4 regions of the Streptomyces sp. NPDC102451 genome follow, and region 3 is predicted to be linked to each of the others. Evidence: riboswitches for the same ligand, from Rfam matches in the RefSeq annotation. Region 3 holds a riboswitch; each other region holds the start of a gene.
What was found. A riboswitch is a leader RNA that binds a small molecule or an ion and turns the genes downstream of it on or off. The one in region 3 is predicted to bind cyclic di-AMP.

Region 1 (3,504 bases), on a different contig from region 3:
CTCGGCCTCCTGGTCGTCGAGCGTGAAGCGGACGCCCTCGGCGTCCACCCTGATGGACCCGCGCCGGTCGCTGACCTCGAAGACGGGGCCGTCCTCGGCGTCGGCGCTCCCGCCCACGGCTCCGGGGGCCGCTCCGTCGTCCGGGGCCGTGTCGTCGCCCCCGGCCGCCGTGGAACCGTCCACGGGCCCCTCGGCCGCCTCCTCGGCGGGCGCGTCCGTGACGTCGGCCTCCGGGACCGCATCGGCCACCTCGGGCTCCTGTGGCTCCAGGGACCCCTGGGGCGCCGCCTCCTCCGCCTCCGTCCGCGCGGGGGCAGGGGCCGTCAGGCCGGGGATGTACGCCGGGTCTGTCCCCGCGGCGAACTCGGGCTTGGTGTTCGAATCTATGCGCTGCTCCACGGCGGGCAGTATGGACGACGAACCTGTACGAGACCAGTCAACCGGTCTCCGCCCCGCCTGTCGGCGGCCGTGACAGCGCGGTCCGGGGCCTCCGGACACGGGTGGCTCCGGACATGGGGACCCAGGACACGGGTGGCTCCGGAAAACGGACGACGGGTGGTGCGGGTTCCGCCGAACCCGCACCACCCGTCACTTCTGTCCCTCTGTCACACACACCCGTGTGTCAGTGGTCCCGCCTCGGCAGGACTCAGTAGGCGCCGAAGACATTGTCGATGGAGCCGTACTTGTCCGCGGCGTAGTTGCACGCGGCCGTGATGTTGGCGACCGGGTCGTAGCTGTCCATCGACGTACCGGGCACGTGGTAGGCCTGGAAGGTCGGGTCGATGACCTGCAGGAGGCCCTTCGACGGGACGCCGTTGATCGCGTTGATGTCCCAGTTGTTGATGGCCTGCGGGTCACCCGCGGACTCGCGGATGATGTTGCGGTGGATGCCCTCGTAGCTGCCGGGGATGCCGTGCTCGGCCATGACGGCGAGCGACTCCTTGATCCAGCCGTCGAGGTCGTTCGTGTACGAGACCGGCTCGGCCGCGGGAGCGGCTTCGGCGGCGGGCGCACCCTCAGCGGCGACGGTGGTGCTCGTGCGCTCCGAGCGGTCGGCGCGGTCGGCGCTCTGCTCGGCACGGTCGGAGGAGGCCTTGGATTCGGCCTTGTCCGCGGACTTGTTCTCGGCCTTGCCGCCAAGGGTCAGCTTGAGACCGGGGTGAATCAGGTCGGGGTTTCCACCGACGACCTTCTCGTTGCCCTCGTACAGCGCCTTCCAGCCACCGCTCACGGAATGCTCCCGCGCGATCTTCGCGAGGGTGTCACCCACGACCACGGAATACGTGGCGGACTTCGACTTCTGCGCGGCAATTCCCTTGCCGGGCACGGCAGTCGACGTTGCGGCCTTTTCGACGGCGACCGGCTGGGCCGGGGCGGCGAAGGCACTGGTGGCGCCGATCACGGGGAGGGCCAGGGCGGCTCCGCCCGTGCTCACGGCGATGATGCCGCGGGTCAGCGAACTGGTCCTGAAACGACGGTGCTTACCATTCTCGGGCATGCTGAATTCCTCTCCGTCGCCTGCGAAGTGAGCTGTCGGGTTCGGGCTGGAGATGCCCGGCCGCATGCGAATGCGACTTCACCCCGAGCCGCTCCGGAAACCGGATCGGCGCTTACTTGGGTCCCCCGCTCCTGCCGTACGAGAACTGGTCGGTGAGGTCACCGGACGGCGGCAGGATTCGGCGTTCCGCCCGGAGTGATGGTGACCGTAGGCGAGAAATAGGGAAAGGAACAAGCCTGGTTCGTTGATCACAATTCATTCGCAAGATCAATTCTTTGGAATTCATGTAATCCACCCCACATCGCGCCCGCCACTCCTCTTGGCACAGAAGGGAACCGACTGCCGCACCCCCGCGTCTGGGGCGCATAAGGTGACGCTGGTCACGGAGTCCGATTCGGGCGATTTGCTCCCGAGCGAAGGCCCCAGGTCACATGAAATGGCCTTTTATGGATTACGGGATTAATTTAATAAAAGCACCGCAAACCGGGCATACGACTCACAGATCATGCCGCCTGGCATACCGAGGGCATCCGCGTGGAACCGATCCGCCCATGACTGAAAGCCCTCACGCCTCGGCCCCCCGGATCACCGTCCTGCCCGTTCAGCCCGGGGACCCGCCCTTCCGCATCGTGGAGATCGACGGAGCGGTGATCGGAGGCGCGACCGACATGACGGACGTCCTGATCGCCGCCGCGGCGGCCGGCATTCGGGTCCACGACCTCGACGACCCGGCCGTCATCCGATGGGTGGGAGGCGGCAAGCTCACCTGGAGGCCGCGCTGAGCGGACCAGGAGGACATCAGGACGGTCGCCGCCCCGCACGGCGGCGACCAGGGCGGCCGCCGTGCGTTCCGCGTCCGGCCGGGGATCGGCCTCATCCCGGAGTGGAACGCCGCCACCCCTCCAGGGGTTCGCACATGCGAGGAATTCTGCGAGTAAACCTTGCATATGCAAGAGCAGCCTCTAGCATGGGACGCATGCAGACCTACACCATCGGGCAGGCCGCGCGCCTCCTCGGAGTCAGCCCTGACACCGCCCGGCGCTGGGCGGACGCCGGCCGGGTCGCGACCCATCGCGACGAGGGCGGACGCCGCCTCATCGACGGCCGCGATCTGGCGGCGTTCTCGATCGAGGTGGGCCAGAGCGGGCCCGGCGACGAGGAGGTCTCCTACACCTCGGCGCGCAACGCCTTCCCGGGCATCGTCACCGCGGTGAAGCTCGGTGACGTAGCGGCCCAGGTCGACATCCAGGCCGGCCCGCACCGCCTCGTCTCGCTCCTGACCCGGGAAGCCGTGGAGGAGCTGGGGCTGGAGGTCGGCATGCAGGCCACGGCCCGCGTGAAGTCGACCAGCGTGCACATCGACCGCGCCTGACGCGGCACCCACCGCCGGGCATCCGGGCGCGCCGTGCCGGGGCTGCCGTGCGGGCGGTGCCGGGGCTGCCGGGCGCGCCTCGTTCCGGCTGCCTGGCGGGTCGTCACTCCATCAGTCCGGCGGCGAGGGTCGCCCCCAGCTCCCAGCACGCCTCGGTATCCGCCTTGCCCGGCTCACCGGTGACGGTCACGGCGTCGGCCGCACGGCGCCATCCGAGGCCCGTCGTGATCGTCTCGATGCCCCGTACGGCGCCGGTGACGTCGTTGCCGCCGTGCACGTAGTAGCCGAAGGGCCGGCCCTTCGTCCCGTCCAGGCACGGGTAGTAGACCTGGTCGAAGAAGTGCTTCAGGGCGCCGGACATGTATCCGAGGTTCGCCGGTGTGCCGAGCAGATAGCCGTCGGCCGCCAGTACGTCGGACGCCGTGGCGGAGAGGGCTGCCCGCCGCACGACCCGTACGCCTTCGATGTCCTCCGTCGTCGCGCCGGAGAGCACCGCTTCGAACAGCGCCTGGCAGTTGGGCGAGGGCGTGTGATGCACGATCAGCAGAGTGGCCACGCCACCGAACCTACCCGCTCACCGGAGCCCTCGCCCTGCCGGGGAACCCGGGCTCCCCGGCAGGCGCGCAGGCTCACT
Region 2 (3,504 bases), on a different contig from region 3:
CTCGGTCTCACCGGAGCGGTGGGACATCATGCACTTGAAGCCGTTGCGCTGGGCCAGCTCGACGGCGTCCAGGGTCTCGGTCAGCGAACCGATCTGGTTCACCTTGACGAGCAGGGCGTTGGCCGAGCCCTCCTCGATGCCACGGGCGAGGCGCTCCGGGTTGGTGACGAACAGGTCGTCACCGACGATCTGCACCTTGGAGCCGAGCTTGTCGGTGATGACCTTCCAGCCCGCCCAGTCGTCCTCGTACAGCGGGTCCTCGATGGAGACCAGCGGGTACGCGGAGACGAGCTCCTCGTAGTACTCGGTCATCTCGGCGGCCGAGCGGGACTTGCCCTCGAACTCGTAGACGCCGTCCTTGTAGAACTCGGACGCGGCGACGTCGAGCGCGAGCGCGATGTCGCGGCCCGGGACGTAACCGGCCTCCTTGACGGCCTCCAGGATGAGGTCGAGGGCGGCGCGGTTGGACTCCAGGTTGGGGGCGAAGCCGCCCTCGTCACCGAGGCCGGTGGACAGGCCCTTGGTCTTCAGGACCTTCTTCAGCGTGTGGTAGATCTCCGCGCCCCAGCGAAGGGCCTCGGAGAAGGACTCGGCGCCGATCGGCGCGATCATGAACTCCTGGATGTCCACGTTGGAGTCGGCGTGCGAGCCGCCGTTCAGGATGTTCATCATCGGAACGGGCAGCAGGTGCGCGTTCGGGCCGCCGAGGTAGCGGAACAGCGGGAGGTCGGACGCCTCGGACGCGGCGTGCGCCACGGCCAGCGAGACGCCGAGGATGGCGTTGGCGCCGAGGGAGCCCTTGTTCTCGGTGGCGTCCAGGTCGAACATCGCCTGGTCGATGAGGCGCTGCTCGGTGGCGTCGTAACCGACGAGCTCCGGGCCGATCTGCTCGATCACGGCGAGGACGGCCTTCTCGACGCCCTTGCCCTGGTAACGGTTGGGGTCCCCGTCGCGAAGCTCAATGGCCTCGAACGCACCGGTGGAGGCGCCGGACGGAACAGCAGCACGTCCCGTGCTGCCGTCGTCGAGGCCAACCTCGACCTCGACCGTGGGGTTGCCCCGGGAGTCGAGGATTTCCCTGGCTACGACGACGTCGATGGACGGCACGAGGCATCTCCTTCTGGGATCTGACACTGGTTGTGCAGGGTCACTGTGGCCTTGCGCCACGAGCCTAACCGGCTCGGCACGCTCCGTCGGCCGTCCGCCCGTCCCCTGGGACGAAAAAGGACCCAAGGACCTGCATTCCGGGCAAAGCTCCAGAAATTTACTGACGGGTAACCACAACTGTTGAACACTCACCTCCACGGCGGGCCCGCGCCCCGCCCCCGAGCGCGACGGCCGCAGGGGTCCGGACACGACCCCGGCCCGGCGCGCGGGGGGTCTGCGCGCCGGGCCGGGTCTCCGGGGCAGGAGGAAGACCCCGGGCCGTTTCCGGCTACTTCAGGTGGAGCTGCTGACCCGGGAAGATCAGGTCGGCGTCGTCGACGATGTCGTCGTTCAGCTTGAACAGCTTCGCCCAGCCGCCCTTGACCTTCTTCGCGTCGGCGATCTTACTGAGGGTGTCGCCGGCCTTGACCTTGTACTCGCCGTCGCCCTTCTCGACCTTCTCGCCGGTCGGGGTGGTGACGGTCTTCTCGGCGGCCGTGCGCTTCTCGCTGCGCGTGGTGGGCTGCTCGGCCTTGCGCTCCGGCGCGGCCTGCGGGGCCGTGTCGCCGTTCTTCGAGGAGCCGGTGTCGACACCCGGGTCCACACCGTCGTTCGTCAGGCCGCCGGCCCCGGCGCAGGCCCAGGCACCCGGGCCCTGCAGGTCGAGGAGCTTCTCGGCGGCGGCTATCTGCTGGTCCTTGGAGGCCAGGTCGGCACGCGCGGCGTACTGCGTACCGCCGGCGGCGGCCCAGCTGGACTGCGAGAACTGCAGGCCGCCGTAGTAACCGTTGCCGGTGTTGATGGACCAGTTGCCACCGGACTCGCACTGGGCGACGGCGTCCCAGGTCTCGACGGAGGCGGCGGAGGCGCCGGTCGCGCCCATCAGCGGTACGGCGACGGCGGCACCGGTGACACCGGCCAGGGTCGCGACACGGACGGCCTTGGACGGGCGACGGTGCTTGCCCTTGCTGGAAAGCAGCATGGTTCTCCTCACCGACGCCTACGAGGTGAGCTGTCGGGTTCGGGCCTGTGAGTTGCCCGGTCGCCCCCACTCGCGGACGACTTCACCCCTAGCCGTACCTCCGCCCGTCTTCCGACGGCCGGGTCCGGCGCTTACCTGGGTCCCCCGCTCCTGCCTACGGCGCTTTACGCGTCGGTCCCCTTCGGCCGACGGCAGGATTCGGCGTGACGGTCGAAGGTGCCCGCGGTGCGAGCGGCTCCGACCGTAAACACACGCAACCCCCACATTCAAAGATGGACATAACGACCAATCAGCCCGAACCGATCCAAGGTGAACATCCGTTTACGCAGGTCGGAGCCAATATGGACGGATCGGACGGACCGGCCGCAACAGTTCAAGCAAAGAGACCCATGTCTCACTTACGCATAAGTGGACATAGGCCTCTGAACTACCCCTGATTTCGGGGTGTTTTCCTGCTTTTGATCAGTTGGCGGCGGCGGTCTCCGACGGCGCGTCCTGCGCGTCGGACCCGAGGCCGAGGAGGTCCAGGCTCTGGCCGGGAAGGATCAGGTCCGGGTCGGAGCCCAGCTCGTCCTTGTTGGCCTCGTAGAGCGCGGGCCAGCCGCCGCGGAGATCCTGCGCGTCGGCGATCGCCCAGAGGTTGTCGCCCTCGCGGACGGTGTACGTCCCCTCCGCACCCTGACGCGCCTCGGATTCACCGCGCGAGGCGTGCCGGCCGGACTCGCGCCCGTCGTCCGGGCCCGATCCCTCGCCCGCCTCGGGGGCGGGCGTGCCGCGGTGCTTGCCGGCCGTCCCGCCGTCGCCCTTCGAGGCGCCGGACTTCCCGGAGGCCTCGGGGGACGGGGTGGCCGACGGCGACGCGCCGTCCTCGTCCCCCTTGTCCGCCGTGCCGTCGGAGGCGTCCGACGGGTCCGGCGCTTCGGACGAGGGGGTCCCGGACGGGGTCGCGGTGTCCGAGGGCTCGGCGGAGGGGGTCTCGGACGGCGTCGCGGTGTCCGAGGGCTCCGCGGAGGGCTCGCCGCCCGGGTCGATACCCGGCAGCGTCCCGTCCAGGGCGAGACCGGAGATCACCGCGCAGCTCGGCCACGCCTGCGGTCCCTTGTCGTCCAGGACCTTCTCCGCGACCGAGATCTGCTGCGAGCGGCTGGCGAGGTCGGCCCGGGGCGCGAACGCCGTGCCGCCGTACGCCGACCATGTGTCCTGCGAGAACTGCAGACCGCCGTAGTAGCCGTTGCCGAGGTCGGCACTCCACATGCCGCCGCTCTCGCATTCGGCGACCCGGTCCCAGGTCGACGCGTCAGCGGCTTGCGCGCCTCCGGCGCCGAGCAGCGGGATGGCAATGGCCGATCCGGTGACGCCTGCGGCGACGACGATGG
Region 3 (3,504 bases):
CGTCCGCGGCAGCCTGCCCGAGGGCACGCCGCGCGGCACCGAGGCGGGCGGCTGGGTCTACCGGCAGGCGGGCGCACCCGGCCGCGCCATGCAGGCGCTGCACGTCCGTGTCCCGTACGGCGCCGAGGGCGACCTCGTGCGCGTCCACCCCGGGGAGGAGTGGCTGTACGTCCTCGACGGCAGGCTCCGGGTCGTGCTCGGCGAGAGCGTGCACGACCTCGACCCGGGGGACAGTGCGCACTTCGACTCGCTCACCCCGCACCGGATCGCCGCGCTCGGCACCGGCGGGGCGCGCCTGCTCTTCGTCCACACGCTGCTGCAGAGCCCGGCCGCCGAGCTGTGCCTGGGCAGCGGCATGCACCGGCTCTGATCCCGCACGCCCCCCCCACGCACACCCTTCGCCCCTGCCCCCCGGTCCGAGCGGCCGGAAGAGAGGACTGTCATGTCCGATTCGGAGCACTACGACCCGCTCACCCCGCGCAGGCCGAAGAGTGCGGACACACAGGAGCGGCGGATGCCCCGCGGCGTCGTGATCCGGCTCTTCGCCTACCTGGTGGCCGGACACGTCGTCGCGGGCTTCCTCTACCTCCTCTTCACCGTGGCCGGCAAAGGCTGACCGACGGCGTCACGCGCCTTCGACGAGGCGCTCACGCAGCTTCGCGCGGGTCTCGTGGCTGATCTTCAGCCCTTCCAGGAAATAGCGGTCCGCGCTGCCCCAGATCTCGTCGATGGTGTCGAGCGCCGCGGTGAGGTACTCGGCGCGGGCACCGAAGAGCGGATTGAGCAGTTCCATCACCTCGTCGGACATTCCCACCGGCGAGGTGTCGCTGCGCCGCACCTTGTAGCGGCGGTGCGCGTCGTTCGACTTGAGGTAGTCGGCCTCGATGGCCTCCTTCTCGACACCGACCGCGAGCAGCGAGACCGCGACCGAAAGGCCGGCCCGGTCCTTGCCCGCCGCACAGTGCATCAGCGCCGGCACGCTGTCCTCGGCCAGCGCGTGCAGTACGCGGCTGTGTTCGGCGGTGCGGTCCTTGATGATCGAACGGTACGAGGCGACCATCCTCGCCGTTCCCTTGCCGTCGGCCAGGATCGAGCGCAACTGCTGGATGTTCCCGTCGCGCACCAGCCGCCAGAACTCCGCGCCGTCCGCCGGGTCGGAGAGAGGAATGCTGACATTCCGGACGCCGGGCAGCTCCACGTCGAGACCGTCGAGCTTGTGGTCGGCCGCATTGCGGAAGTCGAAGATCGTGTGCAGGCCGAGTCCGGAGAGGAAGGCTGCGTCGGACTCGGTGGCGTGGGCGAGGTGACCGCTGCGGTAGAGGCGCCCGTACCGCACGGTGCGGCCGTCGGCGGTCGGAAGCCCGCCGACGTCACGGAAGTTGCGGACACCGGACAGGTCGACGTCCGTCGGCTCGGGGCCGGCCGGCGGGACCTCTGGCAGCTGCGTCACAAGGGCTCCTGGGGGTGTCGGGCGTCGGCGCCGCTCGCCGACGGGGCACGCCCGCGACGATACGACATAGCTGCATCGCGCAGCCGTCCCGGTCGCCGTGGCCCCGGTCTCCCTCATGGGGCGAAGGTCGCGCCATGTCCGTATTGGTGCATTTAGCAGAACACGCCCCGCTTGTACGGGAGATGGTGTGAGTGAGGTGAGCGGGATCATATCCGTGACGGTGTGTGGCGAGGATGCCGAGGGGTATTCCTGACGCCGCGCGGAAAGCCAAGATCGGTAATCCACGGAGTGTGACGGTAATTCCGCACCGGAATTGAAGCGTGGATTCCGCTTCACAATCCGTGGCTTGTTCGCGGCGTCCCGGCTCGCTTACGGTCACGGTCAATCCGGACGGAACGCCTAATCCTGCCGCCGCCCGGAATCCGCAACGACTCACGTGTGGCAGGAGCGGGGGAACCAGGTAGGCCGCCGGCCGGAGGGATCCGGTACGGCTAGGGGTCAAGTCGCGCACAGTGCGGCCGGGCATCTCCAGTCCGAACCCGACAGCTCACCTCGCAGGCGCCGGAGAGGAAAAGCCCCATGCCCGCAAAAGGCAAGCACCGTCGTACGAAGACCGGCCCGATCTCCCGAGGCGTCCTTGCCGCGGGGACCGGCGGCGCCGTACTCGCCCTCCCGCTGATCGGCGCCACCGGCGCCAACGCGGCCGAGCAGGCCGCACCGGCCTCCACGTCCGCCGCCGCGCACGGCGCCCCCGCCTCCGCGGCGAAGAGTGCCCCGAAGACCTACTCCGTGGTCTCCGGCGACTACCTGGTGAAGATAGCGGCCGACCAGAAGGTCAAGGGCGGCTGGCAGAAGCTGTACCAGGACAACCGTGACGTCGTCGGCGAGAACCCGAGCCTGATCCGGCCGGGCCTGAAGCTGACCATCGGCGCCAAGGCATCCGGCTCCGCCGACGCCACGCCCTCCAAGTCGGCCCCGTCGGCCGCGAAGAAGGCCGCTCCGGCCGAGAAGACGGCTGCTCCCGTCAAGGAGGCGGCTGCTCCGGCCGAGGAGACCGCCGACTCCGGCGCCTCCGAGAGCAACACCTCGGGCTGGACCACCCCGGTCGAGAACCCCAACGTCACCACCCAGTACCGCGCCTCGGGCGCCAGCTGGTCCAGCGGCTACCACACCGGCTCCGACTTCCAGGCGGCCTCAGGCACCAGCGTCCGGTCCATCGGCGAGGGCACCGTGGTCTCCGCCGGCTGGAGCGGCTCGTACGGCAACGAGGTCGTCATCCAGCACAGCGACGGCATGTACTCCCAGTACGCGCACCTGTCCTCGCTCGAGGTCTCGGCCGGCCAGACCGTCACCGGCGGCCAGCAGATCGGCCTCTCCGGCACCACCGGCAACTCCACCGGCCCGCACCTCCACTTCGAGGTCCGGACCGGCCCGAGCTACGGCTCGGACGTCGACCCGATCGCCTACCTGCGTTCGCACGGCGTCTCCATCTGAGACACACCACCCGAGGGTCCCATCTCGGACTGAAGGAGAGGGGCGGTGCGCAGCGGCGCACCGCCCCTCTCCTTATTCCGGCTTTACCAAAAACTGACCGGGTGGTCTTTCTCACCACCCGTCAACCCCTTATTACGGTCGCGTAGGTCACAATCGAAGGTGCAAGATAAGCCCTTGTGGCAGACGATTCGAGAAACAAAACACGAGGCATCATCGGGTCGTACGCAGCGATTGGCGACAGCTTCACCGAGGGCGTCGGAGACCCCGGCCCCGGAGGCACGCTCGTCGGCTGGGCCGACCGGTTCGCGGTCCTCCTGGCGGACCAGCTCCCGGTCCCTGATGCGGTGGTCGCCCCCGCGGACGACATGCACGGGAACTTCCGGTACGCCAATCTCGCCGTACGCGGACGCCTCCTCGACCAGATAGTCGAGGAACAGGTCCCCCGCGCCAAGGAGCTGGCACCTGATCTGGTGAGCTTCTGCGCGGGCGGCAACGACATCCTCCGTCCCGGTTCCGACCCGGACGACGTGGCCGAACGCTTCGAGCGTGCGGTCGCCGAC
Region 4 (3,504 bases), on a different contig from region 3:
CAAGGCCCTCGGCCTGGTCGCCGAGGCGCTGCGGGCCCCGGCCTTCTCGGAGAGCGAGATCGAGCGTCTGGTGGGCAACCGCCTCGACGAGATCCCCCACGAGCAGGCCAACCCCGCCATGCGGGCCGCCAAGCAGCTCTCCAAGGAGCTCTTCCCCGCCACCGCACGGATGTCGCGCCCGCGCAGGGGCACCGAGGAGACCGTCGGGCGGATCGACGCCGCCGCCGTACGCGCCTTCTACGACGCCCATGTCCGCCCGTCCACGGCGACCGCGGTCGTCGTCGGGGACCTCACCGGGGTGGACCTGGACGCGCTGCTCTCCGACACCGTCGGGGACTGGTCGGGCAACGCGGGCCAGGCCCGGCCCGTCCCCCCGATCACCGCGGACGACTCCGGTCGTGTGGTCATCGTGAACCGTCCCGGCGCCGTGCAGACGCAGCTGCTGATCGGCCGGATCGGCGCGGACCGGCACGACAGCGTGTGGCCCGCCCAGGTCCTCGGCACCTACTGCCTGGGAGGCACCCTCACCTCCCGGCTGGACCGCGTGCTGCGCGAGGAGAAGGGCTACACCTACGGCGTCCGGGCCTTCGGACAGGTGCTGCGCTCGACGGCGCCCGGCTCCTCCGCGGGGGCGACCGGCGCTGCGATGCTCGCCATCAGCGGTTCCGTGGACACGGAGTCGACCGGCCCCGCGCTCGACGACCTCTGGAAGGTCCTGCGCACCCTGGCGGCCGAGGGGCTCACCGACGCCGAGCGCGAGACCGCCGTGCAGAACCTCGTGGGCGTGGCCCCGCTGAAGTACGAGACGGCGGCCTCCGTCGCGGGCACCCTGGCCGACCAGGTGGAGCAGCACCTGCCGGACGACTACCAGGCCGAGCTGTACGCGCGCCTGGCCGCGACCGGCACGGTCGAGGCGACCGCCGCCGTGGTCAACGCGTTCCCGGTCGACCGGCTGGTCACCGTGCTGGTCGGGGACGCCGCGCAGATCAAGGAGCCCGTGGAGGCACTCGGCATCGGCGAGGTGTCGGTCGTCAACGGCTGACGGAACGGGACATGACGGACCCCGGCGGGGGCACTCCCGCCGGGGTTCTGTCATTTGTCCGTTTTGAAAAGAAGGTTGGCATTCGTCCTGTGGGATGGGTGACAAAAGGTCCTTTCCGTTTGGCGGGGCCGAGGGGCGCGCTCTAGCGTCGGCTCGGCTGTCCGCCGGACGAATGCCGCATCCGCGGCGCCGGACAGTCATCGCCGAGTCCCCGTCAGGCGCGAGCCTGGGGAGCCGGGGACCCATGAAGTCCCTGGGGTGAATCGGATCCCTGCACCTCGTCGAGGGCCCAGTGATCCGTAGGAGACCTTCCTGCTCCGAACCCTCCCCCAAGGCCTAAAGGGCCAGGGGGCGCCCCCTGCTAACCCGGTAGGCGAGAAGGAAGGAAAGGACCAGCCCCTCCATGGCGTTCATCCGTGCCACCGGGAAGCACCGTGCCCCGAGCCGCCTGACGCGCAGGAGCGCCAAGGTCGCCGGCGTCGCCACCCTGGCCGCCACCGGCGTCATCGGTGCCACTGCCTCCCCGGCCCTCGCCGCGGATTCCGAGGCCGTCACCGCCACCGGACTGACCCAGACCGTCGCCCTCGACACCACCCTCGCCGCCCAGATCGAGGCCCAGGCGAAGGCACAGAAGCACCAGGCCGACGTCGCCGCGAAGGCCGCGGCCAAGGCGAAGGCGAAGGCCGAGGCCAAGCGCAAGGCGGAGGCCCGTGCCAAGGAGACCCGCGAGGAGAAGGCGCGCGCCGCCCGCGCCGCCGAGCGCGCCCGGCTGAACTCCTTCCACCTCCCGGTCGCCGGCTCCCACGTGACCACCGGCTACAAGTCCGGCGGCGCGCTCTGGTCCTCCGGCAGCCACTCCGGCGTGGACTTCCAGGCGGCGTCCGGCACCTCCGTCGTCGCGGTCGGCGCCGGCACGGTCGTCGAGGCCGGCTGGGGCGGCGCGTACGGCAACAACATCGTGCTCCGGATGAAGGACGGCACGTACACCCAGTACGGCCATCTCTCCTCGATCGGCGTCTCCGTCGGCCAGAGCGTCGGCTCGGGCGAGCGGATAGGCCTCTCCGGCTCGACCGGCAACTCCACCGGTCCGCACCTGCACTTCGAGGCCCGGACCACCCCCGAGTACGGCTCGGACATGGACCCCGTCGCCTACCTCCGCGCCCACGGCGTCCAGGTCTGACCCCACGCCGCACCACAGCGCTCCGACGAAGGCCCCGGCACCCGCCGGGGCCTTCGCCGCGTTCGGGGGCGGACGCGCGACGAAGCCCCCGCGGAAGTGCTCCCTGGCCAAAAGATATCCATGGATTCCACCCCGCCATCGGAAATTCCGGCCGGTTGCAATAGAGTCACAGAACAGGCGTCGATCGGCCGCGTTTCGCGGGGATTAAGGCGGAGGTTCGGACATGCGCATTCCCGCGCATTCGGTATGCACGGCAATCCGTGACGACATCGTCTCCGGTGTCTTCGAACGCGGCAGCCGCCTCACCGAGGAGGTGCTCGCGCGTCGCTACGGCGTCTCCCGCGTCCCCGTGCGCGAGGCGCTGCGCACCCTGGAGTCCGAGGGGTTCGTCGTCACGCGCCGGCACGCCGGCGCCTGTGTCGCCGAGCCCACGGAGCAGGAGGCCGCCGACCTCCTGGAGATCCGCATGCTCCTGGAGCCCCTCGGGGCGGCCCGCGCGGCCCAGCGGCGCACCGAGGCGCACCTCAAGGTGCTCCGCGGCCTGGTCAGGCTGGGTCAGGAGCGTGTGCGCCGGGGCGAGGGGGAGGATCTGCGCTCCCTGGGCGGCTGGTTCCACGAGACGCTGGCGCAGGCCTCCGGCAGCCCCGCGCTGATCGCGCTGCTGACCCAGCTCCGGCACAAGATCGCCTGGATGTACGCCGTCGAGCAGCCCGCCCGTCCCGCGGACTCCTGGGCCGAGCACGGCGCTCTCGTCGACGCCGTGGCGCGCCGCGACCCGGAGCGGGCCAGGGCGCTCGCCACCCAGCACGCCGAGCGGGCCACCGCGGCGCACCGGCTGCGACGCCCTCCCGTCCACACGCCGGGCGCGGCCCGGGTGAGGACTTCGCAACACCCCGTAAACACCGCGGGTGTCCGTCATTAACAATTGCGCCGTATACAAAGAGGGCCGTTATCGCAGGGCTTTATTTCTGCTGCCCTGAATCGGATTTTCCGGGGCTCCGGCCGCCCCGTACGGGAAACGGAAAAAGCCGCGGCTCCCGGTGGGGATGCCGCGGCTTTTCCGCAGAAAGAAATCCGGTTCGAAGTGGCCGGAATCAGACGGTCTCCGGGAGCTCCTCGAGCCCCTCGGTGACCAGCTTCGCCAGACGGTCCAGGGCGGCCTCGGCGTTGTCCGCCTCGGACGCGAGCACGATCTCCTCGCCGCCCTGGGCACCCAGGCCGAGCACCGCGAGCATGGAGGCGGCGTTCACCGGGTTGCCGTCCGCCTTGGCGATCGTCACGG

Region 1: it holds a riboswitch for cyclic di-AMP, as region 3 does, so the genes downstream of both, ACIRD8_RS28925 (transglycosylase SLT domain-containing protein) here and ACIRD8_RS26665 (peptidoglycan DD-metalloendopeptidase family protein) in region 3, are expected to answer to the same signal.
Region 2: it holds a riboswitch for cyclic di-AMP, as region 3 does, so the genes downstream of both, ACIRD8_RS27225 (transglycosylase family protein) here and ACIRD8_RS26665 (peptidoglycan DD-metalloendopeptidase family protein) in region 3, are expected to answer to the same signal.
Region 4: it holds a riboswitch for cyclic di-AMP, as region 3 does, so the genes downstream of both, ACIRD8_RS29980 (M23 family metallopeptidase) here and ACIRD8_RS26665 (peptidoglycan DD-metalloendopeptidase family protein) in region 3, are expected to answer to the same signal.

What each region holds. Positions count from the first base shown of each region.
Region 1 is NZ_JBIWKD010000016.1:69,012-72,515, reverse strand. It holds gene ACIRD8_RS28930 (hypothetical protein) at 1-399, opposite strand, end outside; gene ACIRD8_RS28925 (transglycosylase SLT domain-containing protein) at 647-1,498, opposite strand; cyclic di-AMP (ydaO/yuaA leader) riboswitch at 1,503-1,692, opposite strand; gene ACIRD8_RS28920 (hypothetical protein) at 2,050-2,280, shown strand; gene ACIRD8_RS28915 (molybdopterin-binding protein) at 2,475-2,870, shown strand; gene ACIRD8_RS28910 (flavodoxin family protein) at 2,974-3,426, opposite strand; gene ACIRD8_RS28905 (heavy metal translocating P-type ATPase) at 3,500-3,504, opposite strand, start outside.
Region 2 is NZ_JBIWKD010000014.1:114,747-118,250, forward strand. It holds gene eno (phosphopyruvate hydratase) at 1-1,107, opposite strand, end outside; gene ACIRD8_RS27225 (transglycosylase family protein) at 1,436-2,128, opposite strand; cyclic di-AMP (ydaO/yuaA leader) riboswitch at 2,129-2,300, opposite strand; gene ACIRD8_RS27230 (transglycosylase family protein) at 2,591-3,504, opposite strand, start outside.
Region 3 is NZ_JBIWKD010000013.1:214,266-217,769, reverse strand. It holds gene ACIRD8_RS26680 (helix-turn-helix domain-containing protein) at 1-370, shown strand, start outside; gene ACIRD8_RS26675 (DUF6126 family protein) at 443-616, shown strand; gene ACIRD8_RS26670 (tyrosine-protein phosphatase) at 626-1,450, opposite strand; cyclic di-AMP (ydaO/yuaA leader) riboswitch at 1,853-2,024, shown strand; gene ACIRD8_RS26665 (peptidoglycan DD-metalloendopeptidase family protein) at 2,030-2,944, shown strand; gene ACIRD8_RS26660 (SGNH/GDSL hydrolase family protein) at 3,121-3,504, shown strand, end outside.
Region 4 is NZ_JBIWKD010000017.1:122,744-126,247, forward strand. It holds gene ACIRD8_RS29975 (M16 family metallopeptidase) at 1-1,042, shown strand, start outside; cyclic di-AMP (ydaO/yuaA leader) riboswitch at 1,234-1,433, shown strand; gene ACIRD8_RS29980 (M23 family metallopeptidase) at 1,446-2,222, shown strand; gene ACIRD8_RS29985 (GntR family transcriptional regulator) at 2,446-3,144, shown strand; gene ACIRD8_RS29990 (HPr family phosphocarrier protein) at 3,317-3,504, opposite strand, start outside.